DNA from 2 places in the Lacisediminihabitans sp. genome. Region 1 is predicted to be linked to the other one. Evidence: predicted binding sites of a transcription regulator. Region 1 holds the regulator's gene; the other holds the start of a gene.

Region 1 (5,790 bases):
CCCGTTGCGGGTGTCGGCGCCGGCCAGGGTCGTCTACGTGGTGGACGAGCCGCAGCGCCGCGGGTTCGCCTACGGCACCCTTCCCGGGCATCCGGAGGAGGGCGAGGAGTCGTTCATCGTCGAGCAGACCGACGACGGATCGGTGTGGCTCGAAATCAGCGCGTTCTCGCGGCCCGCCAATGCGCTGTGGTGGCTCGTCTACCCCGTGCTTCGGGCGTCGCAGGCGTACTACACCCGCCGGTACTTCGAGTCGCTTTCCGGACCGGTCGAGTCGCCCTGATTCTCGTGACACGGCGCCGCCGATCGGGTAGCGTGCTCGTCATCGTTGGGAGAATCGATGCGTCACGCCGTCCCAAGTCGGGTCCGTGTCTGGCGCGTGGTCGCCGTGGCGATCTGTGCCCTGGTTCTCTCCGGGTGCGTGGTTTCGCCTCCTCCGAAACCGCTGACGCTGCGACTCTCCACGGACGACGGCCCCGGCGAGGTCTCGTCGACCCAGATCACCGAGTTCGCGCGTCGTGTTGCCGGGCTCTCGGCGGGGTCCCTCGTCGTCGAGCCGGCCTGGCACGTCAACGGCGGGTTCGTGCACGACTGGGACCAGGCCGCGGCCAGAAAGGTGATCGACGGGAAGCTGCCCCTCGGCCTGATCCCGTCCCGAGCGTGGGACACGCTCGGCGTGACCAGCCTGCAGGCGCTGAGCACGCCGATGCTGATCACCGACGAGTCTCTTGCTGCGGCCGTCGTGACGAGCCCACTGCAGCCCACGCTGCTCTCCGGACTGCGCTCCGTCGGCGTCACGGGCCTGAGCATCTACCCCGACGAACTGCGGCATCCATTCGGCTACGAAGCGCCGATGGACAGCCTCGAGCAATTCGGCGGCGCCGTGATGCGGGTGCCGACATCTGCGGCGAGCACCATGCTCTACCAGGCGCTGGGCGCCCGCACCGTCGATGATCAACAGGACCTGCTGACCCAGCGCGGCCAGGATTCCGACTACGGGCGTGATCCCTATTCGATCTCCACCGGAAACGTCGTCTGGTCCTCGAATTTCAATGTGTTGATTGTCAACAACGCGTCGTTCGCAGCGCTCACCCCGTCGCAGCGCGCGGTTCTTCGGCTGGCCGCCGCGGAGACCCAGAGCTGGGCGATAGTCAACCTGCCGACCGAATCGGATGCCGCCGCGCGCTGGTGCCACGCCGGTCACTCCATTGTAGCCGCGAGCCCCGATCAGCTCGCCGCGATCCAGCGAGCGGTCGCGCCCGTGCGGGACACTCTCGCGAAGGATCCCACGACGTCCACGCTGATTGAGGGCATCGAGGCGATCAAGGCGTCGACGGGTGCGGACGGGCCGGTGGTCGCCTGCCCGGCGTAGACGGCCGAGTTGCCGCACGGCATCGGGGAGAATGAAACCCATGCCCAGCGCCCTCCCTCTCGCCGATCCGGCGCCCCTCGACGGCACTCTGCCCTCGAGCGCGGCGGTCGGTGCGGCCGAGCGCAACTTCGGTGTCTACGTTCACGTGCCGTTCTGCCGGGTCCGCTGCGGATACTGCGACTTCAACACCTACACCTCAGACGAGCTCCGGGGTGCGAAACGCACCGACTACGCGGGCCAGGCGATCGCCGAGATGGCCATGGGCAGGCGGATCCTCGACCGCGCCGGACTGCCGCCGAGGCCCGCCTCGACCGTGTTCTTCGGCGGGGGCACGCCGACCATGCTTCCCGTGACGGACCTCGCCGCCATGCTCGCGGCGGTGCGCGATACCTGGGGGCTCGCCGACGGGGCCGAGGTCACCACCGAGGCGAACCCCGACTCGGTGGATGCGGAGTACCTCCTCGCTCTTGCCGCCGCCGGATTCACCCGGGTGTCGTTCGGCATGCAGTCCGCCGTGCCGCACGTGCTGGCGACCCTCGAACGCACGCACGACCCCGAGCGGGTGCCGCTCGTCGTGGAGTGGGCGCGCGCGGCCGGGCTCGCGGTGAGCCTCGACCTCATCTACGGCACACCGGGCGAGTCGCTCGAGGACTGGCGCGTGTCCCTCGAGCACGCGCTCGCGCAGCATCCCGACCACCTCTCCGCGTACTCGCTCATCGTCGAGGACGGCACGAAGCTGGCGAGGCAGATCCGGCGCGGCGAGGTCGCCCAGCCCGACGAAGACCTGCAGGCCGACATGTACGAGCTAGCCGACGAGTTGCTCGAGGCGAGCGGCTACGACTGGTACGAGGTGAGCAACTGGTCGAGGCCGGCCGGAGTGGCGGATGGCGCGCTTCCCACGGTGGGGGCGAGCGCCGCCGATCAGCGTTCCCGTCACAACCTCGCCTACTGGCAGGGCCACGACTGGTGGGGCGTCGGGCCGGGCGCCCACAGTCACGTCGGGGGAGTGCGCTGGTGGAACGTGAAGCATCCGGCCGCCTACGCCGAGCGCATCCTGGCCGGCAACTCGCCGGCGGCGGGTCGCGAGACCCTCGACGAGGAGACCAGACGGGTGGAGCGGGTGCTTCTGAGCACCCGCATCCGCGACGGACTCGCCGTGTCAGAACTCCCGGCCCCCGCGCGCACCGCCGTGGCCGGTCTCATCGGCGACGGCCTGGTGGATGGGGCGGCCGCCCTGCGCGGCACGATCCGGCTGACCCTGCGGGGTCGGCTGCTCGCCGACGCCGTGGTGCGCCGGCTGCTGGACGAGTAGACGCTAGTCACCGATGAACTTGATCGCCATCGGGTACACGTACCGCTCTCCGCGGTCGGCCGCGACCGCGGCGACGATGCAGAAGACGATGTTGACCACGGCCACCGCCACGAGGATGAGCGCGCCGACGAGGAACCAGATCGTGAAGAGGCCGACCACGTAGCCGAGCAGCACCGTGAGCTGGAAGTTGAGCGCCGCCGTCGTGTGCTGGCGAACGAACGCCCCGCGATCCTTGAGCACGATGTAGCCGATGAGCGCGGGCAGGAAGTGAAAGAAGATGCCGCCCACATGGATGAGCGTCGCCCAGAGTTTCTCGTCTGCCGGTTTGATCGGCTGGACGGTCTGGTGGGGGCTGCCGGGGGGAGTTGTGGTTTCGGACATGACCCCATTAAAGCAAGGTGCCCGGGAGCGCTGCTCCCGGGCACCCGATACCGAGCTACTTGATGAGGCGAAGTGCGACGGGGTAACGGTAGCTGCCGCCGCCGTTGACCTTCACGCCGCCGAGGATCGAGAAGATGATGTTCACCACGTAAAGGGCGAACTGCAGGAACCCGATCAGCAGGGCGATAGGGAAGAACACCGCGGCCGTGATGACCCAGAGGATCTGGAGCACGATCCACGCACCGATCCAGGTGATCTGCCAGTTGAGGGCTTCCTTGGATTCCTGCCGGGTCAGCGTCCCGCGGTCTTTGAAGACCAGGAAGATGATGAGCGCCGGGAGAAACCACAGGACTCCGCCAAAGTGCGCGAAGGAGGCCCACTGCTTGTCTTCGGCGGCCGTGAGAGGCGCAGCGGGCTGGGGAGCCATCGGCTGCGGTGTCGGTTCGGTCATGTGCGTTGCCTTTCGAGTGGGCGGCCCGGCCATGTGAACAGGGCCTTGGTGCGCTCGCGCCGTCGCCATTCTCGGTGAGAAGAGTTCGTGTGCGAGTACATGCATAAGGTACTGCGCGTCTCGCTCCGTGTGCAATGCCTGCGTCGCAGCGTGTCGCGGTACAATTGGCAGTCTGCAGTCGCGAGTGCTAAAGACCGGAGGTGGTGCTGGATGGTGTCAGAGCGTGGTCTCGACGTACTCCGGGTCATCGTGCAGGACTACGTGGCGTCCCGGGAACCGGTCGGCTCGAAGTCGATCGTGGACCGCCATTCCTTCGGGGTGTCGGCGGCGACCATCCGCAACGACATGGCGCTGCTCGAGGAGGAGGAGCTCATCGCCGCGCCGCACACGTCGTCCGGCCGCATCCCCACCGACAAGGGCTACCGCGTCTTCGTCAACCAGCTCGCCGACCTGCGCCCGCTGAGCGCGGCCCAGCGCACCGCCATCGAGAAGTTCCTCGGGGCATCCGCCGACCTCGACGAGGTCCTGGGGCGCACGGTGCGCCTGCTCTCCCAGATCACCCACCAGGTGGCGCTCGTGCAGTATCCGTCGCTCACCCGCTCCCGCATCCGGCACGTCGAACTCGTGCGCCTCACCGCCACGCGGATGATGACGGTGCTGATCACCGACACCGGCCGCGTCGAACAGCGGCTCATCGACGTGGCGCCGGGCCTCGACGAGGAATTCCTCGACCGGCTGCGCACCAGGCTGAATTCGTCGCTGGGCGGGCTCGCGCTCGCCGAGGCCGCCGAGAGGCTCGCGACGCTCGCCGACCAGTTCCCGCCGGAGCAGGCTCCGGCCGTGAGGCACATCGCCACCTCGCTCATCGAGCAGGTGCTCGCCAATCGCCAGGACAAGCTCGTCATGGCCGGTGCGGCCAACCTCGTGCGCACGGAGGAAGACTTCACGGGAAGCATCTACCCTGTTCTCGAGGCGATCGAGGAGCAGGTGACCCTGCTGCGACTCTTCGGCGAGATGGAACCCGACCAGAACGGGTTCTCGGTGAGCATCGGAAGCGAGAACGCGCAGTTCGGTCTCGGCGAGACCTCGGTGCTCACGACGGGGTACACGGCATCCGGAGGCGAGCTGTCCCGGCTCGGCGTGATCGGTCCGACTCGAATGGACTACTCGAACAACATCGCCGCGGTGAGAGCCGTGGCCCGCTATCTTTCCCGCCTTCTCGGCGAGGAATGAATGACATCGGCGCGGTGGCCGGCCTTCGGGCCGACCACGATCGCGCCGAGAATGCAAAGGAATTGGATTGGCTGACCACTACGAAGTACTCGGTGTCGGGCGCGAAGCGACGACTGACGAGATCAAGAAGGCGTACCGCCGCCTCGCACGGGAGCTGCATCCCGACGTGAACCCCGGGGCGGACGCCTCCGAGCGCTTCAAGCTCGTGACCCACGCGTACGACGTGCTGTCCGACCCGCAGCAGCGCCAGCAGTACGACCTCGGCCCGCAGGCCGGCTTCGGCGGCGGGGGTGGGGCGAACTTCGGCGGCTTCGGCGACATCTTCGAGACCTTCTTCGGCGGCGGCACGAGCCGCGGGCCGCGCTCCCGGCGCGAGCGGGGACAGGATGCCCTGGTGCGGGTGGAGGTGGACCTGGACGAGATCATCTTCGGCACCACGCGTGACGTCGAGGTCGACACGGCCGTGCTCTGTGAGACCTGCAACGGCTCATGCTGCGCCCCGGGCACGCAGCCGGTGACCTGTGACATCTGCCGCGGCAGCGGCCAGATCCAGCGCGCCGTGCGCAGCCTGCTCGGCAACGTGATGACCTCGAGCCCGTGCGGCACCTGCCGCGGCTACGGCACGGTCATCCCCAACCCCTGCCCCACCTGCCAGGGCCAGGGCCGCGTCCGCGCCCGCCGCACGATCCCGGTGGACATTCCGGCCGGGGTCGACACCGGCCTCCGCCTCCAGCTGCCCAGCCAGGGCGAGGTAGGCCCGGCGGGAGGCCCGAACGGCGACCTCTACCTCGAGATCAAGGTGCGTCACCACGACGTCTTCAGCCGCAACGGTGATGACATCCTCGCCACGCTCGAAGTGCAGATGACGGATGCCATCCTCGGCACCAAGACGACGCTCAAGACTCTCGACGGAGACGTCTCGGTCGAGATCCGACCGGGCACGCAGAGCGCCGAGGTCATCACGATCAAGGATCGCGGAGTGACCCACCTGCGCGGCAGCGGTCGGGGGGACCTCAAGATCGGTGTGCAGGTGACGACCCCGGT
Region 2 (16,258 bases), on a different contig from region 1:
GACCTCGGCGCGCGCCAGGCGGCGGTGATCCCGGATGCGATGCGCTTCGAGTCGATCGATGCCATCTTCGCGTCGACACTGGTTCGCACCCAGCTCACCGCAGAGCCGCTCTCGCTCGACCGTGGACTGGAGGTGCGCGTGGGACGCGGCCTGCACGAGATCGAGGCCGGGGCGCTCGAGGGGCGAAGCGATCGGGACTCCGTTCGGGCCTACCTGGACACGATCTTCGCGTGGGGCACCGGCGACCTGGACGTGACGATGCCGGGCGCGGCGGACGGGCATTCCTTCTTCCGCCGCTTCGACGCTGACATCGAGATCGCGGCCGCGGAGTCCGACACGGCCGCGGTGTTCAGCCACGGGGCGGCGATCAGGGTGTGGACGGCGGCTCGGGCACAGAACGTGCCGCCCAGCTTCGCGGGCACGAACGAGCTCGGCAACACCGGGGTGGTCGAGCTGATCGGTTCGCCACAGGACGGCTGGACGCTCGTTTCTGGGCCGGGCTGCCGGTGGGCGGGGCGAGGCTCGCTGACGAATCCGCCCAGGATCCGACCGGCGGGCCGGTCTCGAACGCCTAGGTGTACTGCCTGGCACGCCTTGTGCAGGACGCTGCCGCCGTCCACGGGCACACACCGCGCGGACTCCCGTTGTGCAGGACGGGTTGTTCAGGACCGTTCCGGCGTCCAGGGGTGCCCACCCCACAGACTCCCGTTGTGCAGGACGGGTTGTGCAGGACGGCGCGAGCGGAGAGCGAGGACCATTTGTTCAGAACCGACGGGAGCGTCCTGCAGACCGGGACCGTCCGGGTCGCCACACCCCTGTGTGTCCCGCTAAAACTGTGTTGCCCGGGCCGTCTTGCCCAAGCCGTCCTGCACAAGCTGTCCTGCACAACTGGAGTCTGCCGGGCAAGGGCCCACACCGCCGAGGCCTGTAGCGGTGTTTGCAGTCACAGCAGCGTCAGCGTGGGACACGAGGACCTCGCTCACGTTCACAGACCGAACCGAGTCGTGACACCCAATGCTGCCTGGGCAGCAGGCCCAGGCGGCAGTCGCCGCGGCGTCTCCATCAAGAAGGCGCGCACTGCGCGGCTCTTCGACATGGAGAGCGGCGCCATCGGCGAACTCTCCCAGCCCGGTGGGCCGCTGTACAACATCGAGGTCTCGAACGGCGGCCTCATCACGTTCCCGGGCGGGGTGCCCCTCATTCAGGGCGGTGTCGTGATCGGCGCGCTCGGCGTGAGCGGAAGTCTCGTCGAGAACGACCGCCGGGTCGCCCTGGCGGGTGCCGCCACGATCTCGTGATCGCACAACCCGGGTGAGACCTGCACGACGAGGAATGGCCCGGAGCGTGTGCTCCGGGCCATTCCCGTGTCGATCGTGGTGCCTTCGGCTAGGCGGCCGGGACCTCGGCGGCCTCCGTCGGGGCCACCGAGCCATTGCTGATCTCGATCTTGCGAGCGCGCGCCTTCTCGCTCACCGGAAGGGTCAGGTTGAGAACTCCGTTGTCGTACCGGGCCGCGATCTTCTCGGTGTCGATGTTGCGGCCGAGCGTGAGCTGACGCAGGAACGAGCCGGCCTGGCGCTCGCGCGACAGCCAGGTGACGTTGTCGCCGGCGGGGGCGGTGCGCTCGGCCCGGATGCTGAGCAGCTGACCGTCGACGTCGATGTCCACCGTGGTCGGGTCGATCCCGGGCAGGTCGGCCGTCACGATGTAGTTGTCGCCGTCGCGGTAGAGATCCAGCGGGATCGAGCGGGTGGCGGTGCGGGCGGTGTAAAGGGGGCGGTTGGGGTAGAGAATCGCAGTCACAGTCAAACTCCTTGTGAGTCCTTAAACTTGAGTCGGTGTGACTCAACTAGGTCCGAATTAGCACTCGGACATCGAGAGTGCCAGCCGAATCGACCCTTCGGATTCCGCCCTCAGCGATACGCCGCCGTCCCGGACTCGCGGACCGGCTGTGGAGCGCCCTGTTAGGGTTGCCGCGTGAGTGTACGAGTCGAGAAGGTCGATCTGCCGGGCATCGGCACGCGTCATGACGTGATCACCAAGAAGGGCAGACGCATCGGCGTCGTCTCCCATCGGTCGGGTGAGCGGGAGCTCGCGCTGTTCGGTGTCGACGACCCGGACGAGGCCATCGACTCCATCGCGCTCACCGACGACGAGGCGGCCGCCCTCGCCGACGTGCTCGGCGCCTCGCTCATGCTGGGCCAGCTCGCCGGCATCCGGGAGCAGGCCGCCGGCCTCTTCACCGAACAGCTGCTCATCTCGGCCGGATCCCCCTACGCGGGAGAGGTGCTCGGTGCCACCAGGGCTCGCACCAGAACGCACACCTCGATCGTCGCCATCGTGCGCGGCGCGGACGTGATCCCCTCCCCCACCCCCGATTCAGCCCTGCAGGCCGGCGACACCATCATCGCCGTGGGCACCAGGCCGGGCCTCGACGCGCTCGCCCGCGTGCTCACCGACGGCTGAAAGGCACCCATCACCCATGCATGACGCCGCCCTGCTCCTCATCGAAGTCGGGGCCGTACTGCTGGGACTGAGCCTGCTTTCCCGGCTCGCCGACAAGATCGGCATCTCCGCGATTCCGCTCTACCTCATCGCGGGGCTCGCCTTCGGGGTCGGCGGCTTCGCACCGCTCGACGCCGGCAACGAGTTCTTCCGCTTCGGCAGCGAGCTCGGCGTGATCCTGTTGCTGGCGATGCTCGGCCTCGAGTACTCGCCGACCGAGCTGATCACGAGCCTCAAACGGTCGAGGCTCGCGGGCATCCTGGATGCCGTGCTCAACGCCCTGCCCGGCGCGGCCTGCGCGCTCATCCTGGGCTGGGGTCCGATCGCCGCGGTCGCGCTGGCCGGCATCACCTGGGTGTCGTCCTCCGGCGTGATCGCCAAGGTTCTGCGCGACCTGCGCCGGCTCGGCAACCGGGAGACCCCAACCATCCTCTCCATCCTCGTGATCGAGGACCTCGCGATGGCGTTCTACCTGCCCGTGCTCTCGGCGCTCGTGATCGGCGCCGGATTCCTCGCCGGTGCGACCGCCCTCGTGGTGGCCGTGCTCGTGGTGGTGGTGATTCTCTACGTGGCGCTTCGCCACGGCAAGATCATCTCGCGGCTGTTCGCCGCCCACCATCCCGAGTCACTGCTGCTCGGGGTGCTCGGTCTCACGATGCTCGTGGCCGGCGTCGCCCAGCAGGTGAATGTCTCCGCGGCTGTCGGCGCGTTCCTGGTGGGCATCGCGCTCTCCGGACGCGTCGCCCACAACTCGCAACAGCTCCTCTCGCCGCTGCGCGACCTGTTCGCCGCCGTCTTCTTCGTCTTCTTCGGCCTGTCGACCGAGCCGGCCAGCATCCTCCCGGTGCTGCTGCCCGCGGCGATCCTCGCGGTCGTCACGATCGCCACCAAGACGCTCACCGGCTATCGCGCGGCTGCCGCGGCGGGCATCGGAATCCCCGGTCGGTGGCGCACCGGCTTCGCCCTCACCCCGCGCGGCGAGTTCTCCATCGTGATCGCGGGACTCGCCGCCGGGTCGGGCATCGAACCGCGGCTCGCCCCGCTCGCCACGGCGTACGTTCTGCTCACCGTGGTGGCCGGTCCCCTCCTGGCCAGGATGACGGACGCCCCCTGGTTCCGTCGCCTCCTGGTGGCCCGCGGCACGCGGACGGCAACCATCGCGCAGGGCGCGGACGGACACTAGCCTTTACCTGTTCGTGCCAACTCCATATCGAAGGGAATCTGCCATGCACACGAGATCCCGCCTCACGGCCGTCGCCACGGCGGCCGTCGCGGTACTCGCGCTGACCGCCACCGCGGCCAGTGCGGCTCCCCACCAAGACGCATCCAACGGTGCGTCGGCCCACCACGACGGGCCGTCCTTCGACCACATCTTCGTGATCATGCTCGAGAATCACTCGCAGTCGAGCGTCATCGGCGACGCGAATGCGCCGTACCTGACCAGCCTCGCCAGCCAGTATTCGACGGCCGACAACTACTACGGCGTCACCCATCCCTCGATGCCCAACTACATCGCCACCATCGCCGGTGACAACTTCGGCATCCAGGACGACAACGACCAGAACGTGGTCAACCTCAACCGGGTGAATCTCGTGGACCAGCTGGAGTCCCGCCACATCGGCTGGGGCGCCTATCTCGAGACCCTGCCGGCCAACAAACTGGACCGCTTCGGCCCGGCCCTCCCCGACGGCACCGTCGCGTCGCTCTATGCCAAGAAGCACAACCCGTTCGTGCTCTTCGACGACGTGAAGAACAACCCGGCACGGATGGCGCAGGTGAAGGACTACTCTCAGCTCTCCGCCGACCTCAACGGGCCGAAGGCGCCGCAGTTCGTCTGGATCAGCCCCAACCAGTGCAACGACATGCACGGTGGGGTCTACGCGGCGATTGTGGGGCATCCGGAGACACCGTGCCCCTACGGCAGCGTCAAGGATGATGCCAACGACGCCGCGCTGAAGCAGAAGGCAGACGGCTTCGTGAAGACGGCGGTCGCCACCATCACCGGGTCGAAGGCGTGGACCAAGCGTTCGGCTATCGTGATCGTCACCGACGAGAACGACTACACCGGCAACACCACGACCGGCGGCTGGGAGAGCGCGGCCGGATGCTGCGACTCGCCGTACGTGAGCGCCGCCGACCCGCGGATCAGCGCGAGCTGGCCCGGCGGAACCTACGGTGGCGGCCTCATCCCCGCGATCGTGGTCACGGCCTCAGGACCGCGGCACTTCGTGGACCACACGGCATACAACCACTACTCCTTGCTCACCACCATCGAGCAGAACTTCGGCCTGGGCTATCTCGGCCATGCCGGGGACACGGCGGGCGGCGTGGTGCCAATGTGGCCCATGTTCACCGGCCGGCGGTAGGGCACTCGGCTCAGATCGGCCCGGCGGCGCGTCCGTCCCTCGACCTCGTGGTTGAGGCGGCGGGCGCGCCGCTCTGTGGTGGCAGCGCCAATGCCGCCGCTAGAGGTCGCTGAGTTCGCTCACGTTCTGCCGGCCGGGCTCGATCGTCCCCACCGGCGCGGTGTCCGCGTGCACGTACTTGCCGCCGGCCGAGAGCGACGCGACCGCGCCGATCAGGGACATGATCGCCGCCGCGATGAACACGATCACGAGCCCGGAGTGGAAGGGCTGCGAGATCAGCTCGGGAAAGAAGGTCTTGCCGGTGAGCGCCGCGGCGTTCGTGGTGGACAGGTTCTTGAGCGCTCCGGTGGGCCCCAGGATGCTCTCGATCGGGTTGTAGCCCAGGAACGCGGCGAACAGGCTGCCGACCGGCGGGGTCGCGGCCACCTGGTTGGCCACGGCCGTGCCGACCCCATGCGACGTGAGCCCGCTGCGGAGGGCGTTGGGGAGGGTGTCCGCGAGGCCCGCGATCATCAGGGAGAAGAAGATGCCGATCGAGAGCGAGTTGCCCGCGTTCTGAAAGGTGCCGGTCATGCCCGACGCCGCGCCGCGCTGGTTCGCCGGCACGCTGTTCATGATGGCCGTGCGGTTGGGCGCGGCGAACATGCCAGACCCGACTCCGTTGAGGAAGGTGATGAGGGCGAAGACCGGATAGCTGAAGTCGACCGGGATGAGCAGCAACGCGATGAAGGTCGCCGCGACGAGCACGAGCCCACCGGTGGCGAAGAGGCGTGCGCCGAACCGGTCGCTCAGGGTGCCCGAGATGGGTCCGGAGACGAGGAATCCGATCGTGAGCGGGAGAAGATAGATGCCCGCCCAGAGCGGTGTGCTCTCGTAGGAGAACCCGTGCAGCGGCAGCCAGATGCCCTGAAGCCAGATGATGAGCATGAACTGCAGTCCGCCCCGCCCGACCGACGCGAGCAGGCCGGCGAAGTTGCCCCGGGCGAAGGCCTGGATGCGGAACAGCCGCATGTTGAACATGGGCTCCGCGGTGTGCAGCTGCAGGAACACGAATCCGATGAGCAGCGCGACGCCACCGATGATGCCGGCGAGCACCCAGGGGTTCAGCCAGCCGGTGGAGCTCGAGCCGTAGGGCTGGATACCGTAGGTGATTTCCGCGAGCAGGGCGGTGAGTCCGACGGCGAAGACGATGTTGCCCGGCCAGTCCACCCTTCCAGGGCTCTTCACGCCGACCTCGTGCAGTGACTTGTATGACCAGATGGTGCCGAGGATGCCGAACGGCACGCTCACCAGAAAGATCGCGCGCCAGTCGATCTCGGCGAGCACCCCGCCGATGATCAGGCCGAGGAAGGTGCCCGCGATGGCCGCGATCTGGTTGATACCGATGGCCATGCCCCGCTTGTTGGCGGGGAACGCATCGGTGAGGATGGCCGTCGAGTTGGCGAAGATCATCGATCCGCCCACGGCCTGGAGCACACGCCACCCGATCAGCCACATCGCGCCGGCACCCGACGTGAACGGGTCGAAGACGAGCGCGATCGCGGCCACGGTGAAGATCACGAACCCGAGGTTGTAGATGCGCACGCGCCCGTAGATGTCGCCGAGCCGTCCGAAGCTCACCACGAGAACGGCCGTCACCAGGATGTAGCCCATCAGCATCCACAGCAGGTAGCTGACATTGCCCGGCTGCAGCGGGTCGAGCTTGATGCCCTTGAAGATCGCCGGGAGCGAGATGAGCACGATCGACCCGTTGATCGTGGCCATGAGCATGCCGAGCGTCGTGTTGCTCAGCGCGACCCACTTGTAGCGGGGGTGATCCTTGTTGAACATTCCGGTGCGCGTCGCGGTTGCGGTCACGGGGGCCTCCAGGGTGCGGGGCGTCGACGTTGAGCGCCAATAGTTAGTTGTTGTGTACTAATAATACGCCCGTCGCGGGCGTGCGCCGGCGGGGTGCCGCCGGCTCACGAGCCGGTCTTCGGAATCGACCCGTCTCGATGGCGGTGGGCGGCCGTTGCTGTCACAGTGGGTGACGAGGGATCGGAGCGATGATGAGATTCATGATCATGGTGTTCGGCGAGCGGGCGGAACTCCACGCGAGACCGACCGAATGGATCGAGAGGATGGTGGCCTTCATGGTGCGCCTCGACGACGAGCTGGCCCAGAGCGGCGAACTGGTCTACTCCGAGGTGCTGGAGGCCGCCGATGCCGCGACCCTCGTCGGTTCGGACGGTGCCGCGGGCCGCGGCGCGTTCAATGTCTCGGACGCACCGCTTTCGCGCTACTGGGTGGTGAAGGTGCCCGACGAGTCCCGCGCGATCGCCATCGCCGCGAGCGTGGCCGCGATGGTCGAGTCCCCGGTCGAGGTTCGCCAGTGCATGGAGCAGTCCCTGCGGCCCTGACGGCGCGCCCGCTACTCGACGCGGGCAAACCGCGGGACGCTCTGCCCGTCGACCTCGACGGTCTCCCGGAACATCCCGAGCGGTCGCACCCAGAGTCCGTTGTCGCCGTAGAGCGCCCGGTAGACGACCAGCCTCTCCTCGGTCTCTGAATGGGTGGCGGTGTCGACGACCTCGTAGAGGTTGCCCTTGTAGTGACGGTAGAGGCCGGGTTCCAGTTCGGACATCTGCACACGGTACCGGACTCACCCGCGGGGATGTCGAATTGCGGAGTTCGGAATCGTCTCCGTGCTGATCGTGCCTCTCTGGCACGATGGACGAAGATCAAGGAAACGAGGAAACCATGAAATACCTCCTGATGATGCAGGTCGATCGCGGCGTCTTGGACTCGCTGACGGCGGAACAGAATGAAGCGATCGGCACCGGCCACGGCGCGTTCATGGATGCGATCACGGCATCCGGCGAGTTCATTCTCACGCAGGCCCTCGGCGACCCGGCCGAAAGCAGCGTGATCCGGGCCTCGGGCGGCGTGCCCCAGGTTCAGGACGGCCCCTTCCTGGAGGCGAAGGAGTTTCTGGGCGGGTTCTACCTGGTTGATGTGGACTCGAAGGAGCGCGCCCTCGAACTGGCCGCGATGATCCCCGACTCGAAGATCGACGGCCTGGCCATCGAGGTGCGTCCCGTCATGTTCTCGAAGGCGGCGGATTTCTGAACACCCCTGCCTCGATCGGGGGCCTGCTGCGCGAACTCGCGCCGCAGGTCCTCGGGCGGTTGATTCGCCGGTACGGCCAGTTCGACCTCGGCGAGGATGCGGTGCAGGATGCCCTGCTCAAGGCCACGACGCTCTGGCCGGAAGAGGGAGTCCCAGACAGCCCCGCCGCGTGGCTGTACACGGTCGCCTCCCACCGGTTGATCGACCTGATCCGGAGCGAGGTCGCGCGCCGATCCCGGGAGAAGGACTATGCCCTGGACGACTTCGCGCTGACCGAGGGACGCCACGAGCCTGCCGACGCCAGGGACGACACACTGGATCTGCTCTTCCTCTGCTGTCACGACTCCCTGTCTGCGTCATCGCAAATCGCCCTCACCCTGCGTGCCGTGGGCGGACTGACAACCGGCGAGATCGCCAGTGCCTACCTGGTGCCGGAGTCGACGATGGCCCAGCGCATAAGCCGGGCCAAGCAGACGATCAAGGCGGCCGGCGCGACCTTCGGCGAACTCTCCCCCGAGCAACGACGGGAGCGCTCGGAGGCGGTCACGCGGGTGCTCTACCTCATGTTCAACGAGGGATACACCGCGACCGGCGGAGACGAACTGCTGCGGGTGGATCTCTCGGCCGAGGCGATCCGACTCGCGCGACAACTCGTGCGACTTCAGCCCGACGACGGCGAGAGCGTGGGGGCGCTCTGCCTGATGCTCCTGACCGACGCGAGACGACCGGCGCGCATCACGGCCCGCGGCGACCTGGTTCCGCTCGATGAGCAGGATCGCTCGCTGTGGAACCGGGAGGCCGTCGCGGAGGCCATCGCGCTGTTGGTCACCGCGCTGAGGACGTCGACGGCGGGTCCGTATCTGGTTCAGGCCGCGATCGCCGCGATCCACGCCGAGTCGTCGTCGACCGAGACGACGGATTGGGAGCAGATGTCCGCCTGTACACCCTGCTCGAGCACATGGTGTCCAATCCGATGGTCACGCTGAACCGTGCCGTGGCCGTGGCGATGGTCGACGGCCCCGAGGCGGCGCTCAGACTGCTCGATCAGCTGGCGGATGACCCGAAGATCGCCGGGCACTATCGGCTGACCTCGGTGCGAGCCCACCTCCTGGAGTCATCGGGCGACCTTGTGGGTGCCCGGGAGGCCTACCGGGCGGCCGCCCGCGCAACGTTGAGTTCGCCGGAGCGCCGCTATCTGCAGGGGCGTGCGGACAGGCTCTGACGCCTTTCGGACGGAAACGCATCGGAGTTCGGATGTCGAATTCCTTGTCTCGTCACCGTCTCCTTCCCGACACGGAGGTGTCGCTCCACCACGAGAGGGAAGACCATGACCGCACAGCCAGCACGTGACGAGACAGAGACGTCGAGCAAGGACTCGCCCGAGCGGGCCCCCGTGATTCGAGACGTGCCGGAGACGGCCGGCCCACGACAGTGGATCGGGTTGGCCGTGCTCGCGGTCCCGCAGTTGCTCGTGTCGGTCGACACGTCATTCGTTCTCCTCGCCCTGCCCCGCATCGGCGAGGCGCTCCACGCCAACGCGAGCCAACAGCTCTGGATCACCGACATCTACTCGTTCATGCTCGCCGGCTTCCTCATCACCATGGGGACCCTGGGCGACCGCATCGGACGCCGACGGCTCCTGATCATCGGCGGTACGGGCTTCGCCGCGGCCTCGATCGCCGCCGCCTTCGCCGCCTCGCCCGAGATGCTCATCGTCGCCCGGGCGCTGATGGGGATCGCGGGGGCGACGCTCGCGCCCTCGACGCTCGCCTTGATCGCCAACATGTTCACAAACGCCGCCCAGCGGGGAGTGGCCGTCGGCATCTGGTTCGTCGCCTTCATGGGCGGCCTTGCCGTGGGTCCCGTTCTCGGTGGCGCCCTCCTCACTCACCTGTGGTGGGGATCCGTGTTCCTGGTCGGGGTGCCGGTCATGGTGCTCCTGGCGATCCTTGCGCCCCTCTTTCTGCCGGAATACCGCGCGCCGTCGGCCGGGAGGATCGACCTCACCAGCGTCGTCCTGTCGCTGGTGGCGGTGCTCACGGTCGTCTATGGGCTCAAGCAGATCGCCCAGTCCGGCTGGGGCACCGTGCCCGTCGGGATGCTGCTCGTCGGGGTCGCCGTCGGTGTCGCCTTCGTCGCCCGGCAGCGTCGGCTCGCCCATCCGCTGCTCGAGCTGAGCCTGTTCCGAAACCGGGCCTTTGCGGCGGCCATACTCTGCCTGCTGATCGGCACGCTGGTGACCGGTCCGATGATGCTGTTCAATACCCAGTATTTTCAGCTCGTTGCCGGTCTGTCGCCTTTGGCCGCGGGACTCTGGACGCTGCCGTCGGTGCTCGGCTCGCTCACGAGTTTCGGACTCTCCCCGGTGCTGGCCCGGCGCATCCGTCCCGCCTACCTGATCTCCGGCGGCCTGGCACTGTCCGTGAGTGGTGCCGTCGTCGCGGCCCAGGTGACCCCGTCCTCCGGCATCCTCCCCCTCGTGATCGGGTTCACCCTGGTTTCGATCGGGAGCGGCCCCCTCGTCACCCTGAGCACCACCCTCGTGCTCGGTTCGGTTCCTGCCGAGCGGGCGGGGTCCGCGGCATCCCTGTCTGAAACGGCCGGCCAATTCGGCTACGCGATCGGGATAGCGATCCTCGGGAGTGTGGTGACGCTGATCTACCGTGCACAACTCGCACACCTGCCGGCCTCCCTACCCGCCGCCGCGGCAGCCGGGGCCCGGGACGGCCTCGCGACGGGTCGCACCGCGGCGCTGGCCCTCGCCGATCCTGCTGGCGCCACCCTCCTGGCGGCGGCACAGGCCGCGTTCACCAGCGCCATTGCTGCCACCGCCGTGATCAGCGCCATCGCTCTGGCTATCGTGGCCGTCATCGCCGCGGTCGCCTTCCGCGGGGTCCCACCGACGAAGTCGGAGTAGGGGCTATGCGAGCCCCAGCAGTCGGGATGCCACCGCCATGCCTGCGCCCACCAGCAGAACAACCCCGCCGCCGAACCAGAGCGTCTGGCGCTGTGCGGCAGACCGCACCGCCGCGTCGAGCGCCGCGAAGCGGCCCGGAACATCCGCCGCCTGCTCCGGCGTCTCCCGCCAGACGGCGGGATTGTCGAGGAGATGGGCGAGATCCGCGACCTCGGACGCACCGAGCATCTCCGGCTGCTTGAGGATCCAGCGCACCAGATGCCGTGCGTCGATCACCGTGACGAGCTCTGGCCGCTCACGGATTCTGATCGACCCGGGATCGACGAGAACGATCATCGCCCGCACGAGGGTGCCGCTCGGCAGGTGCCTCGCGATCAGTTTGCCGACGCTCGCCGCCTCGGATTCGGCCCTGTCGATGTACGGCATGCTTCTGCCGGACACCAGGAATCCGCGCCCGCCCACCCAGATCTTCTTGCCGCTGTGGTGCTTGGTGTTGATCGTGAAGACACCGGCCGGCCCCACGAGCAGGTGATCGATGTCGCTCTCCGTCTTGCCCACGGGCAGGGAGTGCAGCACGGTCCATGCGGCGGGGAGGCGCCCGAGGGCTCGCGCCACGGCGATCTCGCCCCGCGCGCCCACGTACCAGGGCGTCTCGGTGGCGTTCAGCGGCGGCAGCCCGAAGAGCCTCGCCAGCCGGGACTGCGCCGGGCGCACGTCGTGTAGCGCGAGCAGCTTCTCCATGAGTGATTGGGCGGCGGGTCGTGACCGCATCGTGCCGACGTCAGGCATCGAGCATCTTCCTCAGGTGTTGCTCGCCCGGAAGGAGCTGGGTCGCCTGGGGGTCCATCACGGGGAATCCCGGCATTGCTGGTCCCCCGCTTTCGGACGCGTCGACAGGCTTCGACGTTATCGAGTTTCCCTCTGCTCCTGAATCCCCAGTGCGAGGGGTGCGGGGCGGGCGTGGTCGCTGCGCCGATCGAAACGTGCCTGGCGCCGGCCGCCCGCTGCCAGGCCGCCGGAGCGGTGCGGGCCATCTCTTCGAGAGGTCCCGGTCGAGTCGGATGCGAAGCCCATCGAGTTGGGGGGCGACTACTCCTTCACAGCGGACGGCGGCGGGCGACAGTCCACAGGAAGTGCTGGTCAAGGGGTGGTTTGAGCGGAAGAATGTCGGTGGGTGGTGCGAGAGTTGGGGCATGAACAGCCTCACCGTGACCGCCGCTCCGCCGGTGGATCGAGCGTGGTCGGACCGGTCAGATCCGGCCTGCGGCGGGCTCACCGACGGCGAGCTCATGCGCGCCCTCGCGGAGCAGTTTTCGGCGCGACGAACGACGGAGGCGAACATCGTGCGCCTGACCGCGGAGGTGGCGGAACGCTCCCGGTCCACCCTGGGTCGGGGCGGTCTCGCGCATCGGATGATGGACACCAGTCCGGTCGGCTCGCTAATCCGAGTGGGGAGGATCGGGCGACAGGAAGCGGCGCGGCTAGTGCGGGTTGCCACCGCCACCTTCCCGTCTCTCAGCATCACCGGAGAGATGATCGCGCCGCGTTATCCGCATGTTGCAGCCGCCCTCGACGAGTGTGCGATCGGAGTGGATGCCGCAGCCGCCATCGTCACCAACCTCGACCAGGCGAGCCCCCGAGCCCATCCAGACGATGTCGCGTACGCGGAAGAATTCACGGTCGACTTTGCTCGCACGGCCCCGGCCGACCTGGTGCGCAAGCTGGCGATCCAGTGCCGTGACCGTCTCGACACCGACGGCATCGAACCCCGCGAAGAAGACCTTGTGCGTCGACGGAAGCTGTCGATCGTCGAACTGGCGAACGGCATGCACCGGCTGGTTTGGGAGATGGACCCGCTCACCGCCGCCTCCGTGCGTGGGTTCCTCGACGGGTATGTCGACAGCGTCTACCGTGCGGGCAGGCGCAACGATCCAGAGGACGGCCCAAACCGTGCGGACACGAACGAGGGTGGCGCGGAGTTGATCTGCGAGCTTTTTGACGGCCCGCCGCCCATCGTTGCGGAGCTGCGGGACCCACGCACCCGCGCGAACATGGCGTCGGATGCGATGCTGGCGTTGTTCGGGCACGTCTCGAACTGTGCCCACGCGGTGAGTCCGCTGCCGAAAACCACCCTTGTCGTGCGGCTGACTCTCGACGCTCTGCTCTCCGGTCTCGGCGAGGCTCGTCTCGACGGCATGGACCAGCCCATCGCGGCGGGGACCGCCAGGCGGATGGCCGCCGAGGCCGGCATCATCCCGGTAGTGATGGGCGGCCCGAGCGAGGTGCTCGATCTGGGACGTGAGCAGCGCCTGTTCACCAAGAAGCATCGGCTGGCGATCGGTGAACTGTATTCCGCCTGCGCGGCCTGCGGCGGGCCGGCGGCGTGGGCCGAACTCCACCACATCGACTGGTTTGTGAGGGACGGCGGGTTGACGAACCTGAAGAATGCGATTCCCCTCTGCGCGTCCGATCACCATGCGGTTCACGCGAACGGATGGGAGGTCTCTATTCGGCGTGGAATTGCGTGGTTCATTCCGCCGAGCTGGATCGATGCGTTCCGCACGCCGAGGCGCGGAAGCTCACCGCCGCGCATCGAGTTCCCGCGTCGACAGTGAATCCTCACGTCGGAATGATCGGGAAGATATCCACGAGTCCCGAGCAACGGCTCTCGGTATTGAGTCGACAGTTGGACGATGCGGGAATTCCCCCACATCCTCGCCGGTTGCCCCAGACATGAGCACACCCATCACGATGTACGGCGCCGACTGGTGCATAGACTGCCGCCGGTCGAAGCGCGTCCTCGACGAACTGGGGGTGGCCTATGACTATGTGGACCTCGAGGCCGACGTCACCGGGGCCGATCGGGCATACGCCATCAGCGGGAGGACCAACATCCCGGTGATCGTCTTCGCCGACGACAGCCATCTTGTCGAGCCCAGCGATGCCGACTTGCGCGAGCGCGTGGCGGCCCTCTCGGCGTAGCGCGCCCAATCCTTAGTGCGTCGTGGGCGACAGCTGTGCCTCGAGGGCTGCCACGTCTTCCGGGCGGCACAGGTCGGTGGCCGGGGTCATGGTCGTGGCTGTTCCCGCGGCGACGGCGGTGCGGAACGCTGTCTCCGGATCGTGACCCTGGGCGAGCCGCAGCACGAAGGCGCCGAGGAAGCCGTCGCCGGCTCCCACCGTGCTCAACACGCGCACCGGCGGAACGGTCAGCCGGGAGATGCCCGCGGATGACGCGAGCAGGGCGCCCTCCGCGCCGCGGGTGAGGGCCACGAGTTCGGTGGAACCCTTGGCCACGAGTTCGGATGCCGCATCCGCCTCGCCCTGGTCGCTCTCCAGACGCTCGCCGAGGAGTTCGCCGAGCTCGCGCCGGCTCGGTTTGACCAGGTAGACGCCCTCGGAGAGCGCCTCGCGCAGGGAGTCGCCCGAGGCATCCAACACCAGTCGCGCATCGCGGTCGCGGGCCAGACGGGCCACTCGAGCGTAGAAGTCGTCGGGCACGCCCGGCGGCAGGCTGCCGCTCGCCACGACGTAGCCGCCCGTCACGATGGTCTGCTCGAGCGCGGAGAGGCAGGAGCGCCACTCGGCCTCGGTGAGTTCCGGCCCCTGCAGCACGAAGCGGAACTGCTTGCCGGTGTCCGTCTCGTCCACGGTGAAGCTCTGGCGGGTGGTGCCGGCGATGGGGATGGCGCGGCTGGAGATGCCCTCGGTGTCGAGCATGCGGCGCAGCGACTCCCCGGTGAGCCCGCCCACGGCGAAGATGGCGAGCGACTCGCCGCCCAGCCGGTGCACCACCCGCGACACGTTGATGCCGCCGCCGCCCGGGTCGAGCCTGGTGGGGCCGCACCGGAGCTTGTGCTCGCTCACGACCGTTGCCGTGGAGGTGCTGAGGTCGAGCGCCGGGTTGACGGTGATCGTGACGATAGCCCGCGTCGCGCCAGAGGTCGAACCCGCGATGGATGCCATGCCCCACTGTACGGCGCGCGTCCGCGGCGCGGAGGGATTTCGGAGCGGTCGGCACGACCCGCGAACAGGGACTGACCGTTCCGCCGATCCCCGCCTAGGTTCGACTGAGGACACCTAAAGAAAAGCGAGCCGATGCCCGAGAGTTTTGAACCCGTGCGAGTCTCGCGCTATTTCACCCGACCGAGCTTCTGGATCGCCGCTGGGCTGATTGCGGTGTTTGCCATCTTCGCCGTCCCCACCGGCGGCATCGGCGGGTTCCTCATTATGCTGGCCTTCGGATGCCTGCTCACGGGCTTGTACTCGCTCGTCACCGGGCGCCGGAGTTGGGCATCCATCCCGAGTCGCAGGGCTGCGGCGCTCGTCGTGGCGGCGTCGGTGTTCGCCGCCATCATCGGCGGGGCTCTCGTGCCGGCCGAGCACCGCGCGGACTCGGCGGCCAGGAGCGTTGCCCCCGCCTCGGGGCAGGCTCGGTTCGATTTCACCGCCGAATCGGCACCCGACCCGCGCCGGGTGACCGAGCCGACGGGCTCCGCGTCGACGGGTACCACGCTGGTGGTCATTGCCGATTCATCCGGCACCGATTCGACCGCGCTCGCCCTTCTCGCCAAGCTCCCGGTCAAGGGCAAGGCGCCGATGACGGGATATGCCCGAACGGTGATGTTCGGAGCGGCCTGGATCGACCAGGACCGGAACGGATGCGACACCCGCAATGACATCCTGAACCGGGACCTCGTGAAGGTGTCCAAATCGGGAGGCTGCCGGGTGATGAGCGGCGAGCTGGTGTCGCCGTACACGGGCAAGACGATCGATTTCGTGCGTGGGAATCGCACATCCACCGCCGTGCAGATCGACCATGTGGTGTCGCTCGGCGACGCCTGGCGCACCGGAGCGCAGCAGTTGAGCCAGGCGCAGCGGGTGGCCCTGGCCAACGATCCGATCAACCTGTTCGCGGTGGACGGCCGGTCCAACGAGCAGAAGAGCGACGGCGATACCGCCACCTGGCTGCCCGCCGCGAAGGCATTCCGCTGTGAGTATGTAAGCCACCAGGTGTCGGTCAAGGCGACCTACGGGCTCTGGGTGACGGTGGCGGAGCGCGCCGCGATGCTCCGTGTGCTGTCCACCTGCCCGGCCGAGGCTGCCGTCTCGTCGCCGTTCGCGTCGGCCCCGGCTCCGGCCGTAGTCGCTCCCCCGGTCGTCGCCGCGCCCCCGGTTGTTGCGCCGGCACCAGCGCCCGCTCCGGTCGCTCCGGCTCCCGCGCCTGCCCCGGCGGGAGTCGTCCATCCCGGCGCCTTCTGTTCGACCGCGGGCGCGACGGGCGTGACGGCGAAGGGCACCGCCATGCGCTGCACGACCACCGCCACCGATCCGCGGCTGCGCTGGCGTTCAGCCTAGGTAC

What was found. Region 1 encodes HrcA, which represses chaperone genes, less so after heat shock. Its sites were predicted from a motif close to TTNGCACTCGNNNNNNNCGAGTGCNAA; they were not measured.
Region 2: ACHZD8_RS12520 (Hsp20/alpha crystallin family protein) is a predicted target of HrcA. The motif match lies at 1,861-1,887, and genes of this name have one in related genera.

The regions. Positions count from the first base shown of each region.
Region 1 is NZ_JAYSJZ010000026.1:5-5,794, reverse strand. Features, by position in the region: gene ACHZD8_RS02760 (DUF1990 family protein) at 1-280, shown strand, start outside; gene ACHZD8_RS02755 (TRAP transporter substrate-binding protein) at 419-1,369, shown strand; gene hemW (radical SAM family heme chaperone HemW) at 1,410-2,681, shown strand; gene ACHZD8_RS02745 (DUF4870 domain-containing protein) at 2,685-3,062, opposite strand; gene ACHZD8_RS02740 (DUF4870 domain-containing protein) at 3,118-3,513, opposite strand; gene hrcA (heat-inducible transcriptional repressor HrcA) at 3,724-4,746, shown strand; partial or broken gene dnaJ (molecular chaperone DnaJ) at 4,814-5,790, shown strand, end outside.
Region 2 is NZ_JAYSJZ010000079.1:24,105-40,362, reverse strand. Features, by position in the region: gene ACHZD8_RS12530 (histidine phosphatase family protein) at 1-831, shown strand, start outside; gene ACHZD8_RS12525 (heme-binding protein) at 1,005-1,298, shown strand; gene ACHZD8_RS12520 (Hsp20/alpha crystallin family protein) at 1,387-1,803, opposite strand; gene ACHZD8_RS12515 (cation:proton antiporter regulatory subunit) at 1,978-2,466, shown strand; gene ACHZD8_RS12510 (cation:proton antiporter) at 2,483-3,688, shown strand; gene ACHZD8_RS12505 (alkaline phosphatase family protein) at 3,732-4,871, shown strand; gene ACHZD8_RS12500 (MFS transporter) at 4,971-6,728, opposite strand; gene ACHZD8_RS12495 (hypothetical protein) at 6,917-7,270, shown strand; gene ACHZD8_RS12490 (DUF1653 domain-containing protein) at 7,282-7,494, opposite strand; gene ACHZD8_RS12485 (YciI family protein) at 7,611-7,979, shown strand; gene ACHZD8_RS12480 (RNA polymerase sigma factor) at 8,039-8,965, shown strand; gene ACHZD8_RS12475 (hypothetical protein) at 8,938-9,201, shown strand; gene ACHZD8_RS12470 (MFS transporter) at 9,307-10,896, shown strand; gene ACHZD8_RS12465 (nuclease-related domain-containing protein) at 10,900-11,685, opposite strand; gene ACHZD8_RS12460 (DUF222 domain-containing protein) at 12,186-13,511, shown strand; gene ACHZD8_RS12455 (glutaredoxin domain-containing protein) at 13,630-13,878, shown strand; gene ACHZD8_RS12450 (1-phosphofructokinase family hexose kinase) at 13,891-14,862, opposite strand; gene ACHZD8_RS12445 (HNH endonuclease family protein) at 14,995-16,254, shown strand.